DNA from 3 places in the Paenibacillus sp. FSL M8-0212 genome. Region 2 is predicted to be linked to each of the others. Evidence: riboswitches for the same ligand, from Rfam matches in the RefSeq annotation. Region 2 holds a riboswitch; each other region holds the start of a gene.

Region 1 (5,595 bases), 670 kb from region 2:
TGCCAGATCCATTTGCTTGCGAATATGTTGCTTCGAGTTTTGATCATCCAGGAAAATGTCATTACCTACAGGTGGCATATTTTTGGATATGGCCAGTTCCCCCACCACCGAGCGAAAGTTCGTACGGCTGTCCACAAAGAAAAGGCCCCGCTCCTTGCATACATCGAGCACAATGGACATGATGCGTTTGTCTGAAGTAATTTTGGAACCCATATGATTGTTCATGCCAATTGCGTGGGGCACATCATCAATCGCTTTCTCCACTCGTGAGCGGACTTCTTCATCTGTTAGATTGGATGTGATTGCACCAGGGCCCAGCCATTCAGGTCGTCCTTTCTTGGGTTCCATGGGCATGTGCACAATCACATCCATCCCCTTTTCATGTGCAGCCATCGCATCTTTCTTCGTTGTTGGCAAAAAAGGCATGACCGCTACCGTTAGTTTAACTGGCATCGCCAAGATCTCTGCCGTACCCTTCATGTCATTACCAACATCATCGATGATAATCGCTAACCGTTTGTGATTCGATGTAGACTCTGAAGCTGCCGCTGTAGGCCCTCCTGCCGATATGCCTGCGCAAAACACAATCAAAAATGCCATGATACCTGCAATGAATCGATAAATCTTTCTCTGTACCTTCATCATGATTCCCTCCCAGTAACTTCTGTGATCTCATTGTTTGATAATGAAGGGAGGAATATGTAAGCCAAAGCCTTCCTTAATAACAATATCCCCGCCATTGGAGACCTCTATCTCAAGCTAAGCCCCCCATCATTCCAGTTTTCCTTTTGCAATCAGACAAGAACTGTCATTGAATAGTTAGAAAATAGAGATTAATTAGAAAAAATACTGTAATTTGTCAGGTTTTCAGTTTAGGAATTATTTAGTAGAATCAACAAATGAAAGAGGTTCTATGCTTCATTTCTATCCTATGATTTATGGAAGGAGGTTTTGAAAGGGTTTACATAAAATAAATGCCAGTCAATCCGCTATTCTTGTTTGTTTTCCTGGTCGCGGTTTCTCTATGTAACCATTTACCATTATCGAGGAGGATGAAAGTAGTGAAATTCAAATTCAAAAAGACGATCAATGTTTTATTGGCCTGCTTAACAGCTCTGCCCCTCATGTTAAGTCCTACACAAGTTTCGGCGGCAAGTGATGCCAACATTAATTTGTCCTCAGAAAAACAACTGATCAAGGGCTTTGGGGGCATTAACCTTCCTGCCTGGATTGGTGATCTGACTCCCGCTCAACGTGAAACTGCATTTGGTAATGACCAGAATCAGTTAGGCTTTTCAATTCTCAGGATCTACGTCGATCCAGATTCTAATAACTGGTATCGTGAAGTTGCCACAGCCAAACGGGCTATTGAAAAAGGGGCTATCGTATTTGCATCCCCATGGAATCCTCCAAGCAGCATGGTTGAAACATTCAACCGCAATGGGGACACCAATGCCAAACGTCTGAAATACGACAAATATGCCGCATATGCGCAACATCTGAACGACTTTGTAACCTACATGAAAAATAACGGCGTAGATCTGTATGCCATTTCTGTGCAAAATGAACCGGATTATGCTCATGACTGGACCTGGTGGACTCCACAAGAGATCCTTCGCTTCATGAAAGAAAATGCCGGGTCCATTCAAGGTACTAAGGTCATGGCGCCTGAATCGTTCCAGTACTTAAAGAACATATCCGACCCAATCCTGAATGATCCGCAGGCACTTGCCAACATGGACATTCTGGGAGCACATACGTACGGAACCCAAATTTCGAACTTTGCCTACCCTCTCTTTAAGCAAAAAGGAGCCGGTAAAGAACTGTGGATGACTGAGGTGTATGTTCCGAACAGTGACAACAACTCAGCTGACCGCTGGCCTGAAGCACTGGAGGTTTCCTATCACATGCACAATGCCATGGTAGAAGGTGATTTCCAGGCTTATGTGTGGTGGTACATTCGCAGACAGTATGGTCCGATGAAAGAGGACGGTACCATAAGCAAACGCGGGTATAATATGGCCCATTTCTCCAAATTTGTACGCCCTGGCTATCTCAGAGTGGATGCAACCAAGAACCCGGATACAAACACATTTGTTTCTGCATACAAAGGTGATAACAAAGTTGTCGTCGTGGCAATTAACCGTGGAACTTCAGCCACAAGCCAAAAATTCGTTCTGCAGAATGGTAATGCCTCCACTGTGTCCTCATGGATTACGGACAGCAGTCGAAACCTGGCAAGCGGAACCCTGCTTACCGTATCCAATGGAGCCTTCACGGCACAGCTCCCGCCTCAGAGCGTAACAACATTTGTTGCCAACATTACTGGCGGAAATAGCGGCGGGAATACAGGCAGTGGCACTACGTATGAAGCTGAGACCGGAACATCACTTACGGAAGCTGCCATTGAAACAATCTACCCCGGTTACACTGGCTCCGGGTATGTTAACTTCAATGCGATGACTGGTTCAGCCATTCAATGGAACGGCATTAATAATGCTACAACAGGTACCAAAAACGTAAAGTTTCGTTATGCGCTGGAAAGTGGAACACGGAACCTCGACATTTTTGTTAACGGAACCAAAGTTATCAGCAACGAGCCCTTTCCGGCTACGGGAAGCTGGTCCACTTGGGTTGAAAAAACAATACAGGTCCCCATGAACACGGGGACCAATACATTGAAAGTGGTTACCACCGGATCGGAAGGACCGAATATTGACAGCATTAATGTTACCGCAGCGCAATAAACGTTCCTTAGGGTGATGGAAGACATTTGCTGTACATGCAGCTAAGCACTAACCTCTTGGATACTCAAGTCTAAAGTTAGTGTTATATCAAAAAATGCAAAAAAGACTCCTTAAGCGTTAGCTTAAGGAGTCTTTTTGTTAGATGCGGTCGAGAGGACTCGAACCTCCACGGGGGGTTAGCCCACACGGACCTGAACCGTGCGCGTCTGCCAATTCCGCCACGACCGCATATTGTATCTCCGCCATCAATATCGGCGACAAGAAATAATATATCATGCGGAATCTATCATGTCAACACTGAAAATAATAACAATAAAACCCGAACCAGACGTCCATCGATTCGGGCTTTACCTTTAACTACAAATTAAAGCTTGGAAGGCCAGTTGCCATACCATGCATAACCGCCTCTTCTTTCTTTATCAATATCACTTAATTTGTATTTAACTACCCCGTCGCGACCAATAAAGATTGGTTTATCTGTTCCGATCTCATAGAAGCGTGCCCAAATCGGTGCAGCTTTGGAATCAGCAATAATTTTACTATCTCCATTAGCTCTTTCATACTTGTAACCCGTAATTTTCACCTTGTTAAACCAAGCCTCCGCTCCTTTAATGGATGCTGTGATTTTAGAGTTAGCAGGTCTCGTTTTCAGGAATTTAACGATTGTTACACTTTCTCCAGCTGTCAGCGATGGCACTTCGTAGATTCTTGCGCTCGCTGGTTTAAGGGAACTGGAATCATGTTGTTGTCCCCATGCTGTCAGCTTACCACCTGAAACGACTTGTGTATTCAGAATCGCCTCCACACCTTTGGCAACTGAATTTTTACTGCGGTTAGCAAGTGTGCTGTCGATAAACGAGAAATCACCTTTGCGTGTCGCTACTTCATCGAGCATGATCATTACATTAATCATGGCATCATCATTGTAGGTAATATGTTTGTGATATCCGGAGCTTTGGTAGACTTGTGGCCATCCGCCGTTTGAATACTGCATGTTGATCAAAAAGTTAATTCCTTTGATTGCAGCTGTGGAGTATCGCGGATCATTCGTCTTTTTGAATTCCTTCGCCAATCTTCTAATTTCTGAGTATGTAGCCTTGTTGTCTATCGTGGACTTCGCCCACTCTCCACTTGTCTGTTTATAATCTTTTCTCCAACCTCCATCCGGCAGCTGGTTCTTCAAAATATCAGAAATACTCGCTGTAGTACCCGATGCATCCGCAGCAGATACCGTCCCTACAGGGAGAACTGCCATTCCAACTGCTGAGAACACCATCGTACATGCCAGGACAAAAGTAATTATTTTCTTCGCTTTCAAATGTAACACTCTCCTATGTTCGTTTTTATAAATCTGCCACTTCTACTTTACCTATGATAAGTGTCCCCAAACCTCCTTTATTTGTATTTATCGCATAATAAAATCAATTTTAATCCAATATGTGGATTGGATATTCAGATAATATGCAAAAAATCGATTTTTGTCAATATATGCAACTTAATGAATATAATATCTCTAATTCTACATAACGGAATAGTTCTTTTAACTCATGACAAACCTATTTATTTATCCAAATTCGTCTTAAGCGAATCAATAATGACGTTTTTGTCATGAATGATACCCAAACTTGATCCCTTCTTTCATATAAAAACCTTAATTCCGCTAACATTGAGGTATTACGAAGGGTTTTAAATGGGTTTGACAATTACGCATTTATGCAATATAGTTTCAAATAGTTACAAAAACTTAATTATTCATTGCCGAGTTTCATGTTTGAAAACGGGGGAACCAATTTGGGTGAATTATTCTTATACATAGGAAATATAGGGAACCTTCTACCGAACCCTTAGCTAACTCCGTAGGCATCGAAGGGAGAACATTGATTTTGAAAAAACTGATTATCTCCATTTTTGGAGCAGCTGTATTATTTACATCCGGGGCAACAAGCACAGAGGCAAGCAGTATCAACTCCGTAGTGAACAACATGACAGGTATTCCTTACAAATGGGGTGGCACGACTGTAGCCGGCTTTGACTGTTCTGGTTTTATGAGATATCTTTTCAACAAATACAGCATTGAATTGCCACGTACTTCTCAGCAGCAAGCCAAAGCAGGTACTCCGGTAGCCAAAAGCAATGTTCGGACAGGTGATCTGGTGTTCTTTAATACAACAGGCAAAGGCATTTCACATACAGGTGTATATATCGGCGGCGGACAATTCGCTCATGCCTCCAGCAGTAAAGGTGTAAGCATCACAAAGTTATCGAATCCATACTTCAATGACCGCTATGTAACAGCACGTCGGGTAACTGGACAGTTTATGTATGATAAAATGTTAGGTAAAATGTAATTCACATACAAAAAGGCATCGGTTATTAACCGAATGCCTTTTTTGTTTAACCATTTTTTGTCTTCAACTACTTTCTTAAACAATGTAAAATGTTTTAGGAAATAAAAGGAGATGAGGAGAACAATTGAAAAAGTTAATGTTTGTTTTAAGTTTTGCTATTTTAGTAATAGGTAGTTTAGGATGCAGTAGTGAGAACGAAAAAGATTTTAGAGATGTTTCATGGGGTACCAAGATCGACAAAGTCATTTCAACTGAAGAAAAGAAAGGTAACTCAGGTTATGAAGAGGACGTACATAATGAACATGAGAAAAGTATCGAATATTCTAATCTTGTAGTTCTGGGTAAGAAAGCAGATGCTAAATACGTTTTCACTGATTTATTAGACAATGATAGCATTCTGGAAATGATGGAAGAAGGAAAGGAATTATCAGAGGAATTAAATAACCCCAATACAACAGAAACAAGGAAAGAAGAGATATACAAAATAATGGACCAGCGCC
Region 2 (5,595 bases):
CTTGGAGAAGCACATAGTTCCATGAAAGTCCCGCAGAATGCTGCATGGTGGAAGAAATTCCTCGCCTTTGTAGGCCCAGGATACCTCGTTGCCGTAGGTTACATGGACCCCGGGAACTGGGCAACAGATATCGCAGGTGGCTCACAGTTCGGGTATACCTTGTTATCCGTTATCCTGTTATCGAACCTGATGGCCGTTGTACTTCAATCGTTGGCCGGAAAGCTTGGAATCGTCACTGGACGGGATCTGGCCCAAGCCTGTCGCGAACGCTTCAGCATGCCTGTTGTCATGATGTTATGGATACTGTGTGAGCTTGCCATTGCAGCTACCGATCTGGCTGAGGTCATAGGTTCTGCCATCGCGTTAAAGCTGTTATTTAACATCCCCATGTTATACGGCGTGATCATCACCGCAGTTGATGTACTCCTGATTCTTGTACTGCAAAACAAAGGATTCCGCGCCTTGGAAACACTTGTCATTGTGCTGATGGCGACCATTGCCCTCTGCTTCGGGATTGACCTTTTCCTGGCAAAACCGGATATGGGCGGTGTTCTCCATGGTTTTGTACCAAATGTTGAGATTCTGCAAAACCCGGCTATGCTCTATATTGCCATTGGTATTATCGGAGCAACCGTGATGCCGCATAATCTGTACCTGCATTCTTCCATTGTGCAGACCCGTCAGATCGAACAGACACCACAGGGTAAAAAAGAAGCTATTCGGTACTCGACCATGGACTCGACAATCGCACTGACACTCGCCCTGTTCATCAATGCGGCCATCCTGATTGTATCTGCTGCTGTATTTCACAGTGCAGGCATGACACAGGTTGCCGAGATCGCAGATGCCTACCATCTGCTGACACCTCTATTGGGTACTACGGTTGCAAGTATTCTGTTTGGTGTGGCGCTGTTAGCATCAGGTCAGAACTCTACCCTTACAGGTACACTCGCTGGGCAGATTGTTATGGAAGGTTTCCTGAACATTCGAATTCCGGCTTGGCTGCGCAGACTGGTCACACGTCTGATCGCCATCATCCCGGCGGTAATTGTCACTGCCATTGCAGGAGAACATGGCACAGAAGAACTGCTCATTTTGAGCCAGGTCGTGCTGTCGCTTCAATTGCCCTTTGCTGTAATTCCCCTGGTGATGTTCACGAGTGATAAAAAAAGCATGGGTGCATTCGCCAACAAATTGTGGCTCAAAATCATCTCATGGGTCATTGCCGCGATTATCGTTGTGCTGAATGTATATCTGATCATTCAGACGATTCGGTTATTCTAATCTCGTTTTTATCGACCAAATACTAAAAAGGCTGATCAACTCCGGTATTCAATACCAAGTTGATCAGCCTTTATTGTTGCAGTACAGCAACGTGTTTCCTTTTATAGTAAAACGCTAAACTCTAATAAACAATTATCTAATCCTGATTGGGCACCAGTAACGGCAGGAGTTCATCCAATGAGTCAACAGTCCAATCCGCACGTTCCTCATCCGATCGGTCTGGCTGGAATCTTCCGTAACCCTGCATAATTCGAATCGTAAGCATGCCCAGCTTCCGAGCAGGTATAATGTCGTTGTCGATCCGATCCCCAACCATGACGGCTTCCTCCGGTTCACAGCCGGCCTGTTTCAAGGCTACAGCGTATAACTCAGGGTCTGGCTTGGACACACCTTCTTCAGCAGAACAGGCGAGAACGTCAACATACTTCCGCAAGCCGTAGCTCTCCAGTCTTTCTTCCGTTCCGGGACTCTGATTGGCAATGATGCCAATGCGATAATGCCGTGACAACTGCTGAAGAACGGAATCCGCTGAAGGAAAAGGACGTTCAAGATCTTTTTGAAACTTCAACTTGTCCTGAATCTGTTTCTGGTGTCCCTCGTCTTCAACGAAGGTGCGAATCGCCACTCTCATAGGCCGTTGCTCATATTTCTGGTAACAGTTCGCGAACAGTTCGCGTACCGCCTCAATTGTCACCGGATACCCCAAAGCACAGGCTTCACGGACGAACTGTCCGATAATATCATCAACCGGCTCCCATTCATCCACCAGTGTATCTCCAACATCAAAAAACAACCACTTTAATCCACCCACATCCGGCACGCCAATTCCTCCTTGTAAGCCACAGGCAATCTAAAAGTTCGTGTTCAAAAAGTCTTGAACTACCTTTAAAACCATAAAAAAGAAGACTCACCATCTTGCATGAGTCTCCTCAAACTTCCGTTTATCGATACATTCAATTATAACAGGCACCTTACACCTGAGCAATCACAAGCTATGGCATTAACCATTGAGGAGAAAGCCAACTTCCCCATTGAGCGAATATACAATCCGGTCTGCGCCCATGCCCCGATAGATGCCCTTAGGATGACTCTGCTCCGTAATGACGCACAGGGATTTCGATGTCCATGAACGGCAGATCTGTAAATAACGACAGGTCAGATTCAGGCTGTTCTCAAAAATAAACACGTTGCCTACGCTGCCCTGCGGCAAAAACCATTTTTGAGCTGCAGCCGTATTCATGCGAATGACATGTTCGACTCCGATTCTACGGAGTCTACGCTCTTCCCCTGCACTGTTGGTTAGAACGGCAAACGGCATTTTTTTGTACATTAGTAATTTGATAAATTTACGTCCTGCTTCATTTGGAGCAGTCACTAAGATCATCTCAGTATCCATCATTCGTTCCTCCCTTGGCGTGAAAAGACAACAAAAAAGAAGCGTGGGGGACCAAGGCCTCCCGAACGCTTCTTAAAGAATCCATGGCGAAAAGACCATGAACCAGCGTACGGCTTGTTGCCTCTCCCTTTAACGCTTACGAGGTTAGCTGACGGATTCGGGCGCGAGAGTCGCCCTATTTCCGGCTGTCACCGGAAAATTCACCCCATGAATGCCTACTGTCCTGGACAGCGCATTCTGTTGGTTCCCCCGTTTTCCACTCATCAATGAATGGAAACTCAGCGATTAAAACATCGTTCGTATATCTTAAGGATAAGATCGAGCGATATTATCGTTTGTTTCGTTTTTCAGGTACAATTTAGTTTAAATTGAAATTACGTTATGAATCATACACCCGTGCCATGATGGTGTAAAGTCCGCACAGATCACCGAATCGACAGATTTTCGGCAATACTCACATATAATAGCGCTTACAACAAGGTCATACTCTATCCATCTCTTTAAATCTATCTAATTCTCACTCTGACGAAAATCACTTCGCAATTCATTCACGTATTCTGCACAACTTGCCTATTTTGATGCTTTTAACACCACATTAGTTTTGCAATATTTAATTGCAACCAATATAATAGAAGATATAAGAGTAAATAAATGGAGGCGATTTAGATGACAATCTACGATTACAAAGTGAATACCCTTCGCGGTCAAGAAGTTGAAATGTCCGACTACCGTGACAAAGTGCTCCTGATTGTGAATACGGCAAGCTCATGCGGACTTACCCCTCAATTCAAAGGTCTGCAAGAATTGCAAGACAAGTTCCAGGATGCGCCATTTGAAGTCCTTGGTTTTCCAAGTAACCAGTTTGCACAGGAAAAAGGTTCTTCCGATGATATTGCCGAGTTCTGTCAGATGAATTATGGCGTAAGCTTCCCTATGTTTGAGAAAATTGATGTGAACGGCTCAAGCGCTCACCCTCTCTTCCAGCACCTTAGCACAGAAGCTCCTGGCCTGCTCGGCTCCAAAGCAATCAAATGGAATTTCACCAAATTCCTTGTGGATCAGAACGGACAGGTCATTAAACGGTATGCTCCCAAAACAACACCGGACAAGATTGAAGAAGATATCAAGAACTTGCTGCAAAAATAATACATTGGCCACCCGTAGCCGGAAGGTAGAGCACCATTGCCCCGGTAATGGATGGCCTTTTTTCTCAACTTTGATGTCAGACTGTTAAAAAAACAAAAAAAGAAGCTTTCCATTAATGGAAAGCTTCTTCTTAATCGTTCATATGATGCGGTCGAGAGGACTCGAACCTCCACGGGCATACGCCCACTACCCCCTCAAGATAGCGTGTCTGCCATTCCACCACGACCGCATGTCGTAAATAATCGGCAACAGAATTGATTATACCGGGTTCAGAACTAAAAGTAAAGTATTTTTTAATACTTCTTTTACAGCTAGGCATTTTCCACAAAAAACGCATATTCTCGTCATCTTTACCCATGAACTGCATACATTAGATTTGATCCCCTCCTTTCCGGATTGAGCTGATCTTATTGATTCATTTATATCTAGTCCTCCCTGCACTTCGCAGATATTTAACCTTATATGTTATATAAAATAACACAAATATTGAATCCCAGATTTAATCCATTAAATTTCACGGACACTATTGACAAAAAGCGGACATTTATGGGATGATAACTATCATATAATTCGGATTTTTAAACATAAAGCAATCAAAAAGGAATATAGATGTCACTTTAAGTTACATTTAACGAACACAGGAGGCGAATGATTGTGAACCGTGGGAATAAGCTGCTCGATTATGTCAAACTGCTTGATTCCTCTATTCAGGTTGGAGGGTTCACCCATTCCTTCGGCATGGATATCCATATCAGGGAGGGTACCATTCGTAATGCTGAAGATCTCGAATCATTCATGCGTTGTCAGTTGCATCCGAGCATCGTTCGTCTAGAAGGTATGGCCATCAAAGGCATCTATACCGCAGCAGATCACAAGGATACATGGCGGATAGCTCTAATCGACAAGCTCGTCCATGTTCAGCGAACCCCTGGAGATCTCAGAGAACAAGCTGCCTCCATGGGTAAACGATTGATCAGACTTGCACGCGCTCTGCACCCCTGGATTGAATTCAGCCAGCTCGAACAGATCTTTGCCAAATACGATTCGGTTGGCTGCCTCTCCACTGTTCACGCCTGGATTAACCACCACCTCGACATCCCGGTCGAGGAGGCGGTCCTTGGTTACCTGCATTCAGCCATGAATGCCTGCATAACCGAAGCCTCCAAAGTCATTCCCCTGAACAACGATACAACCAAGGATCTGATGGTCCGCCTGGCCACAGATCTGGAGAATGAATGGAAGACCGTCAGCGCCTCGGCTGCGGATGGACTGGCACAGCCAACCTCGATGTCCATGAAATCATTTTTCCCCAGTTTCCATATGCTTGGAGCTGGACTTCATGCCTACAGGGCCTAATCCTCTTCCTCCTCATACCTGCTCCCCTTTATTCAGACAAACTAAAAAACACGCGGCAACCTCCTTGCCGACGTGTTTTTTGTCATTTTATTTGTTTTATTTACGTATTTACGCCATTTATCATCACAAAATACACTTTTTTCCGTCTTTTTTAATTGTTAGATGACGAATTTACGTATATAATGAAACATACAGCTCGCATTTCTATACATTTTACATGAAGAAAGGGCGGCTGAATACTACATTCTAACCAGGGGTGAACCCTTTTGAACAAGAAAAAACCAGTTACTCCGTTCGGATGGGCCATCAAACGACGGCTAACCGAACTTCAAGTGGACCAGAAGACCTTTTGTGAACAGCACGGCATCCCACCCTATCGTTTATCCAATCTCATTCACGGCACACGCAAAGCA
Region 3 (5,595 bases), 1.6 Mb from region 2:
CTGCATTGCTCAAGAAACTGTCCCTTCACCTGTCCATATAGTATGCCGCGACCGTTCCTCGCTCATTCCTGAGTATGTATGGGTTAGTTTAGAAGATGGACGGGTGATTTTATAGAAAAAGAAAATATAAAAAAGCGATCCGCCTTGTGGGGCGAATCGCCTGTAAATCGATACTTACGTCTCCATATAGGAGCTATGCGTCTGGCTGCCCGGGTCAAAAACCATGACTTCCACCGATTCCGTAAGTATATCCGCATAACTATAAGATACTCGCTTGAAGGTTTCTTGTTCCTCATCAAGCTTAACAATAAAAACAGAAGGGTACGTTTCTTCCAATACACCCGTACGCTCAATGGTCTTACGGCGGCCACCATTAGCCCGCAGCATAATTTTCTGACCAATATGTGCATCGAGATTGCGTTTGATATCCAACAGCGTGTTTTTAGCCATTGTCGACGACCACCTCTTTTCTTGTCCATTATACCGGATTTTACAGTCATTGTCAAATCAAAACTAATTATTATATCAGCATCAAAAAGTTGTTGTCAATGAATTTTTTTGCAAACAAAAAAAGCCCCAAATTGGGACTTTAAATGGCCTACATCAGACTGCCGACGGGTTCACTTTTAGCGTGGATAAATCATTCAGCCCCGGCAGACCTACCCGGTAACTGCCCCGTGTCTCGACACCACCCACACCCTGGCTACCACTGATGGTATTGTGCAGAACATCACTCATGTTGACCGTATCCCGCACAGAGGTGAAGGAGGCCTTGGCTGCCACATAGACCGGATCAAGTGCATGAATGAGAATTCTGCCTGGGGAACTGGCAAAGTTCGCTCCAGCGCGCAGTAGTGCCTCAAAATGGGACTGACAGGCCCCTGCCACAATAGTGAGTGCGTCCAGATGGCGTTCATATTGTCTGGCCACCTGAATGGCCGACACAAAATTTTGCGAGTTCTTGTAGCTACCAAGACTATATAAGTCATAGGGCTGACGTGTCTTTAACACCCCATCATGACCCGTAATAACTACGATATCCGGACGTACTTTGGGTAATAAACGATATAAGGTATCTGCCATTGCCGATTCATGGACATATTGTCCCTCTGCGGGCACACGAAGTTGCTCATAGAGATCCATACTTTTTTTCAAATAGTTCGGATCTCCATCCAGATGAAGCACCTTTCCAGGCATTTCAAAATAAGCCGGTTCCTGCTGAGCAGACCAATCCTGTACCAGACCTTCCCGATTCCGCTCAGCCTGTTCCATACGATTCTGCTGCAGACGGGACAGGGTCTGATGTGCTTTAATATGCGCCTGTCTGGTCTTGGCGCTTTGTGGTTCGTAGGGAACCTGTATCAAATCGTCCACCGGGGAATCGGCAATCAGCCGGAACTCAGTCCCTTTAATGACCGCAGCATCCAACTGGAGGCCTTCCACCCGAAAAGTCACATCGCCGCCGTATGACTTCCGAACGACCAAGTCTCCGATATTCATCAACGTAATCACCTCTACCCCATCGTATGGGCAAAGACCCGGTTTGGTTCATTCAAATTTTACAGCGCTGCACGTACCCCTGCTTCCCACATTACGGTGCTGAGTGTAGCATACTCCTGCAGACTCAACGTCTCTCCACGTCGGGACGGTTGAATACCTGCCTGCTCCAGCAGAATGTCTGCCTGTTCCCGGTTCTCCTTCGTGAAGAAGCGTGCCTTCAAGTTGTTTGAGATTGTTTTTCTCCGCTGGGCAAAAGAAGCCTGTACCACTTCGAAGTAGTGTGCTTCATCCGGAATCTCCACTGGCGGTTGCTCACGCACTTTCAGCTTAATGACAGCTGATTCCACATTAGGTTGCGGAATGAAGACTGTAGGAGGCACAATGCACACAAGCTCCGGCATACTGTAGTACTGAACTGCGATGCTCAGACTGCCGTAGTCTTTTGATCCTGGTGCAGCCGCCATGCGTTCAGCCACTTCTTTTTGGATCATGACAACAATACTGTCTACCGGCAGCTTCTCTTCCAACAGTTTCATCATGATTGGAGTCGTTACATAATAAGGCAGGTTAGCCACAACACTGACTTTGTCCACGGATGCAAAATCCGTATTAAACAATTCAGCCAGATCAAGCTTCAGCACATCCCCATGATGAACACGTACATTTGAATAAGGCTGCATCACTTCTCCCAGGATTGGGATTAAGCGCTGATCAATCTCTACGGCTGTGACAGGACCGGCTACCCGAGCCAGTCGCTCCGTAAGGGCTCCAACACCCGGCCCGATCTCTAACGCGCCCTTGGACTCGTCCAAATCGGCTGCATTAACGATTTTGTTCAATATATTTTGATCGATCAGAAAGTTCTGACCCAGACTTTTCTTGAATGAGAATCCGTGTCTTTGAATAATCTCTTTCGTTCGCTTGGGCGTTGCAATTTCTATCGTCTCTTCCATGTCCTTCATATGCTCACAATCCTTCACGTTCAATTTGCGCTAATGCTGTAGAGAACTCTTCCCGTGTAATCTGAAATACACTGAGACGTTTGTGGAACTGCTTCCCGTTACAATAACCGATGCCCAGCAGATTGCCCATCTCCATGCGACGTGCAGCAGCCTGCGGATGCACGATAAGTCCTGCCGCGATCAGGTCCTCCCAATCAATCAGGCTCGGAGCACCTTCGTATGAAGTATGTACGCGCGCCAGAGCATGACGGATCGCCTCCGGTGAGGCATTCTCCACCCCAATGTCCCCTTTGCGCGTTGCATCGGCTTCCGGAATGAAGGCATGTTTGCAGCCAGGCACCTTGTTCGCAATAATTTTACGAATGCGTTCGCCAGCATGATCCGGATCTGTCAGTACAATGACTCCCCGTCTCTCCTGAGCAAGCGCAATCCGCTTCAGAATGCGTTGGTTGATTGCTGAGCCACCTGTTTCAATTGTATCGGCTTCAACGGCCCGACGGATGGCTACCGTATCGTCACGGCCTTCCACCACAATGACTTCTTTTATCATGTTCCATTTCTTCCTTTCTAACGCAAAAAGAAGAGGAATATCCTCTTCTCTGCCAAACGGCGGGGGAGACTGAATTCAGACTCCTCCGCCGCATATTCCGCATGAATCATTCATGCAACTATTTTATAGCATTCCCATTTCAAAGTAAAACGATTTTAGTTCGCTTCCGGCTTCACCGGACCGATCACGTAGACCGTCTTGCCTTTCTTACGTCCAAAATTCAGGGCATGCTTCACACTGTCATAATATACATCAATTTTGTTGCCTTTAATGGCACCGCCTGTATCTTCCGCACGACGGAATCCCAGACCTTCGATATATACCCACCAGCCAATTGGAATGACTTTGGGATCAACCGCAATGGTGCGCCCTTCCGTTACACGAGTACCGGAAGCTGTTTTAGTTCCAATGCCAGGCTCTTCGGAAGAGTAGGCAGTCATGGATACATTTTTAAGTACTTTTGAGTATTTAAAAGAAGTCCCGGATACGGTAATGACTTTGCTGCCCGAGGCAGATGTTTTCTTCGAGTTCGTTGTTGTAGCCTTTTTGGTTGTTGAAGTTTGAGCCGATACGGTCTGAATCACAGGTTCTTTCACGACCGGTTTTGCTTTGGTGCCGACAGCGATCACTTTATCTACACGATTATTCGCGACAGATTTGCCGACCATTTTTTTGGAGACCAATTCTCCATCCTGAAATACCTTTTCGATATGCTGTACAAGTGTGCCTTCTTTGCCGTTTACAACGACACGGTTATCCCCTTTGTACAAGCTAGGGTCAGCCGTTTTAATGACTTTGTAAGCGATTGGCTGCTCTACCTCCACTGTACGCTTTGTTACGCGCACTACACGGATCTTCATATCCGCTTTGATGGCAGTTCCAAGCGCCGGATACACTTTATCATTACTCTCAACTTGAATACCTGATTTTTGAATTGCATCTTCTACCGATGAATCCGTTGTATACAGAGTCTTGGTGTCTCCGTCTGCCGTAATGTTGACTGGAACGGCCCGCTCAATAACGATTCGGTCTCCATCTGTAATCGCCCCGTTCATGGACATGGATACCTTATCGTGAGGGCTGACTGTGATCGACTGCTCCTCCAGCATTTCCTGAAGCATTCCTGTACGAGTCTCTACCACCTGAGCTTTGCCATCAATAACCAGTGAAATTTGTTTCCCGGCCTGACCGTAAACGACTAACAAGATCATGATTGTAAGCGCAATTGAGAAAATCGCGATCAATGCCATTTGACGCATGTTCTCATGCTTCCACCGCAACGCGAAAGACTTACTGGATGATCGTGACTCATGGGTCTCTTCTGGTTGGAATGTGCCCACTTCTCCGTCCTCCTTCATAGCCTCGCCGTCTAAAGTAATGCATGATGTCTTTGACGTGACTATACCAAATTTTCTACAGAACACAGATTGGACCAACATAATCCGGTTCTGCACCATGAATCAATCTTCGCAACATGATGTCATCCTCCTGAATACCTACCGTATGATGACAATATTTCTTTTATTCAAAAACAAAAAAGCCAAAGAAAGAGTGTAAGAGGAACTCTTTCGTGGCTTCCGAATGATTCTGAATATCGGAAATTCATGCACGAGGTTGCCTCTCTTTTTCCGCTTGCGAGGTTAGCTGTCGGGTTCGGGCGAAAGAGAGCCGCCCTATCTTAGGTCACCCGCTCATGGCGGACGCCCTTGAATTCACCCCGAGACCCAAAGAAGAAATCAAATACGGCTTCGCAGTTCCCTTCGCTGCTTTTGGGTCAGCGAACGTTGCGCATCGGCCAAATACACCGATGTTTAAGCCCTATTGGTTCCCCCGCTCTCCGTTAACGGAGACTCAGCGAGACTGATTCATGAAAGTAATGTTGTTTCATCGGAAAGTGTCCCTTTGTTCATCCCCCGAACATCTGTCCAATTTTCCGCACAACAATTCACTGAAAAGATGATATCCTGTTTTGATGCATGTTGTAAAGCGTTGATCAAGTACGTTTTTCTGAATATTTGGTTAAAATATTGTAATATTCTCGATTTATTTGGATCAAAGGGCAAATTACCTCCGCTTATCTGCCTTTTTCACCTCATTTGCTCGTTTTTTTAACGAATTCCAAATCGTTCCATGGCATTTTTGGTTGTTATTGCAGCAATTTCCTCCACCGAAATGCCTTTAATTTCCGCTGCCGCCTCTGCAACCAGACGTACATGCGCTGTCTCATTTCGCTTCCCACGATAAGGGTGAGGTGTCAAATATGGAGCATCTGTTTCAATGAAAAACCGGTCCATAGGAACCTTCGCCAGCACCTCTTTGGGCTGCTTTGCATTTTTGAATGTGATCGGTCCTCCGAAAGAGAGATGGAAGCCCATATCGAGACAACTTTTCGCTGTTTCCCAGCTGCCCGAGAACGAGTGCATTACACCACCAACCTCACCCGCCTTCTCTTCACGCAAAATTCTTATGATATCCTCATGTGCATCCCGATTATGGATGACAATCGGCATGTTCACTTCACGCGCCAAAGCAATTTGTTGTCGTAATACGCGATGCTGTATTTCCTTCGGTGAAGTATCCCAG

Evidence for each region. Region 2 has a riboswitch for cyclic di-AMP ahead of MKX68_RS03880 (hypothetical protein). Riboswitches for the same ligand answer to the same signal wherever they lie in the genome.
Region 1: another riboswitch for cyclic di-AMP. It lies ahead of MKX68_RS00650 (C40 family peptidase); the one in region 2 lies ahead of MKX68_RS03880 (hypothetical protein).
Region 3: another riboswitch for cyclic di-AMP. It lies ahead of MKX68_RS10890 (ubiquitin-like domain-containing protein); the one in region 2 lies ahead of MKX68_RS03880 (hypothetical protein).

Annotation. Positions count from the first base shown of each region.
Region 1 is NZ_JBBORP010000001.1:159,149-164,743, forward strand. It holds gene MKX68_RS00630 (divergent polysaccharide deacetylase family protein) at 1-642, opposite strand, end outside; gene MKX68_RS00635 (carbohydrate-binding protein) at 1,053-2,747, shown strand; tRNA gene MKX68_RS00640 (tRNA-Leu) at 2,891-2,975, opposite strand; gene pelA (pectate lyase) at 3,112-4,065, opposite strand; cyclic di-AMP (ydaO/yuaA leader) riboswitch at 4,494-4,625, shown strand; gene MKX68_RS00650 (C40 family peptidase) at 4,631-5,095, shown strand; gene MKX68_RS00655 (hypothetical protein) at 5,220-5,595, shown strand, end outside.
Region 2 is NZ_JBBORP010000001.1:827,662-833,256, forward strand. It holds gene MKX68_RS03870 (Nramp family divalent metal transporter) at 1-1,284, shown strand, start outside; gene MKX68_RS03875 (HAD family hydrolase) at 1,421-2,104, opposite strand; gene MKX68_RS03880 (hypothetical protein) at 2,285-2,680, opposite strand; cyclic di-AMP (ydaO/yuaA leader) riboswitch at 2,799-2,974, opposite strand; gene MKX68_RS03885 (glutathione peroxidase) at 3,347-3,826, shown strand; tRNA gene MKX68_RS03890 (tRNA-Leu) at 3,973-4,055, opposite strand; gene MKX68_RS03895 (urease accessory protein UreF) at 4,481-5,182, shown strand; gene MKX68_RS03900 (hypothetical protein) at 5,449-5,595, shown strand, end outside.
Region 3 is NZ_JBBORP010000001.1:2,431,793-2,437,387, forward strand. It holds gene veg (biofilm formation stimulator Veg) at 175-450, opposite strand; gene yabG (sporulation peptidase YabG) at 604-1,500, opposite strand; gene rsmA (16S rRNA (adenine(1518)-N(6)/adenine(1519)-N(6))-dimethyltransferase RsmA) at 1,560-2,462, opposite strand; gene rnmV (ribonuclease M5) at 2,467-3,012, opposite strand; gene MKX68_RS10890 (ubiquitin-like domain-containing protein) at 3,168-4,352, opposite strand; cyclic di-AMP (ydaO/yuaA leader) riboswitch at 4,626-4,879, opposite strand; gene MKX68_RS10895 (TatD family hydrolase) at 5,121-5,595, opposite strand, start outside.